DNA from 2 places in the Paenibacillus sp. FSL F4-0125 genome. Region 1 is predicted to be linked to the other one. Evidence: predicted binding sites of a transcription regulator. Region 1 holds the regulator's gene; the other holds the start of a gene.
What was found. Region 1 encodes Rex, which represses fermentation and respiration genes when NADH is low (regulators of the CRP and FNR family bind a similar motif). Its sites were predicted from a motif close to TTGTGAAATATTTCACAA; they were not measured.

Region 1 (4,221 bases):
ATATTCCTTTGTTAACGCAGGTAGTTCCGTTTCCATTTAAAGCTGCGATTTTTAAAGGCAGAGGGCATTATTTGTGTCTTCGTAAGTTTGAACATAAAATTAATAAAAAAGACTTTATAAGTCCAAGGGAAGATGCACTTACTGCGGCTCAGATGATCGTTTGGCTGACACAAAGTGAATCAGGAGATGACGAAGAGCTCAATTTAAGCGGTCGTGGCGGAGATTTCTGGGAGACGGTAGCAAGCGATACCGATTCTTGTCTCGGTCGCTCCTGTCCTTGGTTCCGCAAGTGTTATTACCATCGGGCAAAACATGAAGCGGGTATTGCTGACGTGGTTATTACGAACCACTCTAAGCTTTTCGCAGATGTTAAGGCTGGGCACCAGCTACTCCCGGCTTATGAACATCTTGTTATTGATGAGGCCCACCATCTGGAGGATGTGGCTGGCAAGCATTTAGGTATGCATATGAAGCATTTCACGGTGGCTCACACGCTGTCCCGATTATACAAGGATAATCGTAACGGCCAACTCCCAACGCTTCGTCAAATGCTTCAGTCATCAGGCAGTGAGGAAGCTTCTGAATGGAGCGGAGTTATCGATAGAATCTATCCAGATCTGCTTACTGTAAAAGAAACCTGGGATCTACTTAGTGACAAGCTATTCAGCCTCTTGCCGGAACGTAGCGATGCAGCAGCGGGAGAAGCTGGACAGCTAGTCATGCGGTTACTTCCTACCCGTAAACCGAAGGATTGGGATGAATTGGTTGCTTTAGAGAATACTATGAATCTGACATTAAGCGAAATTATCCGTAAGGGTGATAAAATGCTTAATGAGATGCGTGATCAAGAAGGTCAATCTTCTTCAGATAGTCTAGTAACCGATATTAGCGGCTTATTCAAGGATTTAGCTTCTATACGTGAGCAAGTACGGTTTTTTATGGGATTAAACGACGAGAATGTAGTATATTGGCTGGAGGCGAATGGAAATTATCGCAGCAAATCGCTACAGCTATATGCCGTCCCTGTTGATGTTAGTACCCAGCTTAAAGAGCTGTTCTTCGACAAAAAGAAAAGTATTGTGTTAACCTCGGCGACGCTTTCTGTCGATAAATCGTTCCAGTTTATGATTGATAATCTCGGACTCAATGAAGCTGCGGAAGAGGGGCGTCTAATGACATCTCTCCTTCCTTCTCCCTTTAAGTATCGGGAGCAGGCACTATTAGTAATTCCACGGGATTTCCCTAGTGTGAAAGGCAGTGTGGGTGATGCCCGATTTGTCGATACGCTCGTACAGTCACTAGCAGAAGCGGCAATTACGACACGCGGACGGATGCTTGTTCTGTTTACTTCTTACAAGATGCTGCGCCAAGTTTACGATCCTCTGAAAGAGGCTCTAGCCTCACAAGAAATTACGGTGCTAGGTCAAGGCGTGGAAGGTGGAAGCCGCAGTAAGCTGATTCGACGTTTTCAGGACAGTGCTGCTTCAGTTCTACTTGGAACTAGCAGCTTCTGGGAGGGAGTAGATATTCCGGGTGAGGCATTGACATGCCTGGCCATCGTGAGGCTTCCATTTCAACCGCCTAATCACCCTCTAGCGGAAGCGAAGTCTGAGTTATTACAAGCCCAGAAGAAGAATCCGTTTATGAAATTGTCGGTGCCTCAGGCAGTTATCCGCTTCAAGCAAGGATTTGGAAGACTGGTACGGACAGCGCAGGATCGGGGTATTGTTATAGTGTATGACACTAGGGTTATCGAATCTCATTATGGGAAGTATTTCCTTTATTCGTTGCCTGGCCCGAAAATGGAACATATGTTGACGGATCAAATGGTTCCTCGTATAGCAGAGTGGTTGGAAGACGGAGGCGTTTCTTAAGAAGGACATCTTCTGTTTAATTAATCACTCCACAATGAAGGGCGGTATAAGAGAATACCGCTCTTCATTGAGACGAGGTACAGAAATTTTAATAGGATTTAAACAGATTAGTACTTAAATTAGGAGGTAAATTATGAAATCGGATAAAATATCAGAAGCCGTTGTTCGAAGACTTCCTGTGTACTTACGTTTCTTGAATGATCTCCAGAAACGTGAAATATTAACCGTTTCCTCGCAAGAATTAGGACAAAAACTTGATCTCAATCCCGCTCAAATCCGTAAAGATTTAGCGTATTTTGGAGACTTCGGCAGAAAAGGTATTGGGTATGACGTAACTTATCTTATTGAGAAAATCCGTCATATTTTAAAGCTGGACCAACAGCTGAATGTGGCTTTAGTAGGTGCCGGTAACCTTGGACATGCATTATCTAATTATAATGCTTATCTGAAAGATACTATGAAGATTACCGCTATATTTGACTCTTATGCACCTAAGGTAGGGCGGAAAATCAACTCTCTTACGGTTCAACCCATGGAGGAGCTAGGTCAGACAGTTCGTGAGCAAGGCATTCGAATTGGGATTATTACAGTACCTGACTCAGAAGCGCAGAATGTAGCAGATATTCTTATTGAATCTGGTATTGAGGCGATTTTGAATTTTGCACCAGTGATTCTAAAAACACCACCGAATATCCGGGTTCATGCAGCCGATTTTACAACGGATTTGCAAAGCCTTGCTTATTATTTGAAAGACGGAAAGGAAGAAAGCGGAAATGAAGAGTAGTAAAACGATTATCAAAGGCGGGCGTTTTCTTATTCCGGGAACGGATGAGCCTGTTCTTAGTGGATATATGACTATTGAAGATGATTTGATCACTTACATAGGAAAAGAAGAGCCTTTGATGGAAGAAGGTGTGCAAGTTGTTGATGGCAGTCGTCTGTTGTTTATGCCTGGTCTGGTAAACACACACGGCCATGCCGCAATGTCATTGCTTCGTGGTTATGGAGATGATTTAGCGCTTCAAGTGTGGCTTCAGGAAAAAATGTGGCCGATGGAAGAGAAATTCACCGGAGAAGATGTGTACTGGGGAACCTCCTTGTCTGTTCTGGAAATGCTGAAAGGTGGCACTACAACCTTCCTGGATATGTATGATCATATGGATCGAGTAGCTGAGGTGGTCGAATTGTCAGGTATCCGTTCCGTATTGATGAGAGGCGTAATCGGCCTTTGTCCAGAGGAAGTACAGAATCACAAGCTTGCGGAAGCGATTTCTTTTGCACGTAACTGGCATGGAAAGGCTGACGGTAGAATTACAACGATGATCTCGCCACACGCCCCATATACCTGCCCGCCGGATTTCTTTGTTAAGTTTGTACAGGCGGCACATGATTTGGATTTACCGATGCATACCCATATGTCCGAAACGAAACGCGAAGTGGAGCAGAATGTAGTGGATTACGGACTGCGGCCTGTAGCGCATTTAGAGAAGCTTGGAATGTTCACACGTCCGTCTATTGTTGCTCATGGCGTTCATTTGAATGATGAAGAGATCGAGATTCTGGCTCGTCATAATGTAGGTGTATCTCATAACCCGGGAAGTAATCTAAAACTGGCTAGTGGAGTTGCTCGTGTTACAGATCTTCTAAAGGCCGGTGTGAAGGTGTCGCTGGGTACAGATGGCGCGGCAAGTAATAATAACTTGGATATGTTTGAAGAGATGCGTCTTGCAGCACTTATCCATAAAGGTGTAAGTGGTGATCCTACGGCTGTACCGGCTCCGGAAGCTCTGAGTATGGCTACAGAGTATGGCGCGAAGTCTATCTTTTTAAATGATGTGGGCAGGCTCGCTGTAGGCATGAAAGCTGACTTTATCGCGATTGATATAGACCAGCCGCATTTACTACCGCACACAGATTTGCTGTCTCATGCTGTATACTCTGCCAGTGCCAAGGATGTTGAGCATGTATGGGTGAATGGTAAACAGGTTGTAAAACATGGACAATGTCTAACGTTAGATGAGGAAGCTATCCGTCGTAAGGCGCAAGAATCCTTTGAGGGGCTGCTCAAGCGCTAGTCTAAGATCATAAATTAACTGAAAGGCTGTGACTTTCTGCGTTTGCAAAAGTTACGGCCTTTTCTGTAAATATAAGAATTTATATGAATGAATATGAAACTTTGGATAAACACACGGGTGTGTTATATAATCAAAAAAGATATATTACTAGAAAGGGAGCTGTACCTTGAAGAAAAGGAAAAAATGGATCCTCCTGGGGTCAGTTCTGATTCTGCTCCTTCTGTTTGGACTTATCCAGTTCTATGCCTATATTATGAAAGATCAATGGAACG
Region 2 (4,221 bases), 3.7 Mb from region 1:
GGTAATTTTCACTGTACTTGGTAATCCTGCCGACATACAGGAAGTATGGGGACGAATTTATACTGAATGGTTTCCTTCATCTAATTATCAAGTTGTGGAAGGTCCTGAGATTCTATTTACAGATAGGGATTCTAGTAGTCCAAACTATAAAAGCGAAATTTGGATCCCTGTAGCGAAAAAGTAATCCGTTTAGCTTATAATGAGCAGCTTAGAACATATGTTGAGCATTTCGTATCCAAGCCGCAGTTTTTATCTCCATTACCTATAGCATGTAACGGATCCGCAATCCTTTTTGCACTCAGCTAATTTAAAAGATTGTAAAATCCGCGGAGTTGTCGGGCGCTTTTATTTTTTAGAAAGCATCCGACAGACAGACTCCATACACGTGGAGTCAGTGGCGTTGTTGGAGAGGGATTTAACAGTGATTCAACCCCCTTTGCTTACTTGAGTTTTCCAGAGTCTAGGAAATTTGAAGGAACGCTTGTCAAGTAGACACTAAATAATTGGGCAATTTTAATTCCACTAACGGAGAACGATAAAAAAGCAGCGAGTTAGACGAGCATAGCCCTTAGGCTCCACCATAATAAACCGCCCTGTTTGCAATGTTGCTTACAGGGCGGTTTGCTATGTCATAGAGTGCAGCTTGAAAGTTAGCAGTCAACCTGCACTCAACAAACTATCTTGCACGTTTTTAAAGCTAACTTATTAATAGAGCAGTTACACAAACATAAGATTACTCTGCTACAACTTGTTTGCCTGCAATCCGGCCGAATGTGAAGATATCAGCGATGGCATTACCGCCAAGACGGTTTGCACCATGAATGACCCCTGTTACTTCACCTGCAGCGAACAGCCCAGGGATGACTTCGCCTTGTTCATTCAATACGCGAGTCTTCTCGTCGATCACCAATCCGCCCATTGTATGGTGAACGGATGGTACAGCTTTTTCGATGTAGTAAGGGCCTTTTTCAAGAGATTTCAATCCACCGCGATGTTTAAAATCAAGGTCTTTACCTGTTTTCGCATAATCATTTACTTTATTAATTGTTTCTTTCAAATTGTTCACGTCAATTTTGAAGAAATCAGCCGCCTCTTCAATCGTATCGGCTTTAAAGAGCAAGCCTTGTTTAACGAGTTGATCGTATTCGTCTTGATGAACTTCGATCGTTTTACCGATATCCTCAATGCCTTGATTCCATAATTGATACGTATATCCACCCGTTTGGGCAAGAATTGCTTTAGAAATAACGTCACGACGTTCTAATTCCTCAACGAAGCGCTTGCCTTCTTGGTTAATCAGGATCGCACCATCGAAGCGGGAGTCTGCAACCAGGGAAATAACACCTGTCTCAGGATTACAGATTGGATACGTTTGAATATTCTCCATGTTTGTCAGCTTGGCGCCAATCGTTTCTGCCATAACGATACCGTCACCTGTAGATCCTGGTGTATCGGTAGACATATATTTTTCATCCATTTTAGGATTATATTTTTTACGCATCTCTACATTGGATCCAAAACCACCGGTAGCGATGATGACGCCTTTGTTCGCATGGAATGTGATCTTGTCGCCAGTACCCGAAGTCGCAGTTACACCGGTTACTTTGCCGCTTTCGTCCTTGAGCAAGGTTTCAGCTTTCATATTCGTTTTGATCGTGATTCGGTCAGCGTCTGTTTTGGCTTTTAACTTGGTAATTAATTCAGCACCTGTATGACCTACAGGAATCAACGCACGTTTTCTGGAATGGCCTCCAAATTGGAACAGATGATCAGGTAAGAACTCTACCTTGATATCATCGCGCAGCCATTCGGCAGATGCTAGTGCATTGTCGGCAAGAATACGAACCATCTTAGGATCCCCGAGGTTGTCTCCGCCTTTCATCGTATCATCATAGAACAAGTCAGCCGTGTCATCAGTGATGCCAAGAGCACGTTCAACCCAGTTGTCAGGCGCATTCATCTCACCACCGGAGATCAATGTGTTGCCGCCAACAGCTGGCATTTTCTCGAGCAGAACTACATTAGCTCCAGCGCTGTTCGCTTCGATAGCCGCACTAAAGCCAGCACCCCCGGCACCGATGACGACAACATCATAGGTTTGCTCGGCTTCTTCTTTATCTTTGCTTCCACTGACTGCAGCGCCAGCGACAAGAGTAAGTCCAGACTTCGTAATTGCATCTTGAATGGCTTCGAGATATCCTTTGCTTGTAGCCGTAGATCCGCTAATGGCATCAACTTTTGCGCTGTTAGTTGTCATGACATCTTGCTTGAGCTGCGTATAAACAGGCTCTGCAAGTACTTCATTTTCCTTATGCTCTGTTACTTTAATGTCAGTGATCTTGTTATCTAATAAGGAAACTTGTACTTTAATATCGCCATGTTTACCTTGCCCAACTCCTTCAAAGACTTGAACTCCGTTTGCATCTGCAGCGGGTGCTGCCTCTTTACCGCCACAGGCAGCAAGCGTGAACATAAGACTGAGGACTAGTAGAATAGATAACAGCTTTTTCGTGTGAGTTCGCATAATATCTCCTTCATTCTGTTATGAATTGGTTACATACACTAGGGAGAGGAAGATTTGCTAGGCAAATCATTCATCTCTAGCCTAGACATGAATGTTATTTCATGTGAAAATATGCACAAGACCTATTATAGATTTAGTGCAGCATTATGTATTTGCACAGATTAGCGTTTTTTTGTCTTTTTCGGGCATGTAAGAAACGGATATTGTGAAGGGCTATGATTACAATGAAAACAATTCACTTCAAAATTACGTTAATCGCAGGAGGCTGCTTCTTGCTGCTGTTCGTTGCATTGCTTGTAACAATATATTTTGAGATGAACCATACGGTTGTCCCTTTGAATAAGAACTTAACGCAGCAAGTGGTTAATGCACGCAGCGACCAGATCGATTATTGGTTTAATCAGCGCATCGGTGAGATAGACATGCTTGCTTCTCTAGCTTCGGACCATCATTGGACACGAGATGAATTGCTGCAAGAGATCAATAAGTTCGAGGCGAAAAAACAAGTAGAGTACGAATCCATACGCGTGGTGGATATTCACGGAGATTCCTGGTCAGCAAGGGATAAGCCTTTTTCGATACTAAACCGACCCTACTATCGAAAACTACTGCTAAATTCAGATTCCAATTATGTGGTGAGCAATCCTATCGTATCCAAAGCGAATGCAGCTGAAATCGTCGTCATTCTGTATCGCGTGAATCCATCGGTGAATGATGAGGTAGCTTATATTGCCGCAGCCGTCTCCGTCAAGAAGATGAAGGAGATTGCTCAAGATGTAATGCTATATGACCAGTCAGGCCAGCTTATCATCGATTGCAGAGAGCTGGGTGAAGGAGATGGAGCGGATGATGCAGCAGATAAGAAGAGCATAAGTGTATTTGAGGCTCCAATTCAAAATGTGGAAGGCTGGAAGCTAGTACTCGAAGTACCGAATTCAAGTCTATCGCTAGCGGTGATCAAAACCCAGCGGACTGCATTGCTGGTAGGCGTTCTTATCGGTAGTGCGTTTATCGTCTTTCTGATGCTGCTTGCTTCTTCCATTATTCGTCCAATTCAGTCGCTTCGCCAGGTAATGGAAAATGTGCAGAAAGGCAATCAAACCATACGAGCAGATGTTATGCGCTCGGATGAGATCGGCGATCTTGGGCGAAGCTTCAATGACATGCTTGTTCAATTATACGCTGTGGAGCAGGACCGAAAGAAGATGGAACTCAGACTGATTCATGAGCAGATCAAGCCGCACTTTTTATACAACACATTGGATACGATCCAGTGGATGGCAACGGAACATGGAGCAGACAATGTGGTGGAGATGGTGGAAGCGCTTAGCGCATATTTCCGATTAGGGCTTGGCACAGGCAGTCCCTACATTCTGCTTGATCAGGAGTTGTACCATGTCGAGAGTTATCTTCATATTCAAGGCGTGCGATATGAGGAGATTCTGGACTACGAGCTTCGATATGATGAAAAGCTTGCTCAGTGCCAAGTCGTTCGCTTCATGCTGCAGCCGTTGGTGGAAAATGCGATTTATCACGGGATTAAGCCACTTGGGGATCAAAAGTGCAAAATTTCGATCACAGCATATAAACAGGTCGATGATTTGGTCATTAAGGTTAAAAATAATGGGGTTATGATTCCTGAAGAGAAGCTTGAACAGATGAATCAAGCCCTTCTTGATGATAAATATGATCGTTCT

Region 2: the regulator Rex is predicted to act here: its motif matches at 2,626-2,643, upstream of NST74_RS03380 (flavocytochrome c).

The regions. Positions count from the first base shown of each region.
Region 1 is NZ_JBBOZJ010000001.1:4,495,697-4,499,917, reverse strand. It holds gene dinG (ATP-dependent DNA helicase DinG) at 1-1,874, shown strand, start outside; gene NST74_RS19995 (redox-sensing transcriptional repressor Rex) at 2,008-2,658, shown strand; gene NST74_RS19990 (amidohydrolase) at 2,648-3,949, shown strand; gene NST74_RS19985 (cell wall elongation regulator TseB-like domain-containing protein) at 4,116-4,221, shown strand, end outside.
Region 2 is NZ_JBBOZJ010000001.1:747,346-751,566, forward strand. It holds gene NST74_RS03375 (AraC family transcriptional regulator) at 1-184, shown strand, start outside; gene NST74_RS03380 (flavocytochrome c) at 734-2,524, opposite strand; gene NST74_RS03385 (sensor histidine kinase) at 2,749-4,221, shown strand, end outside.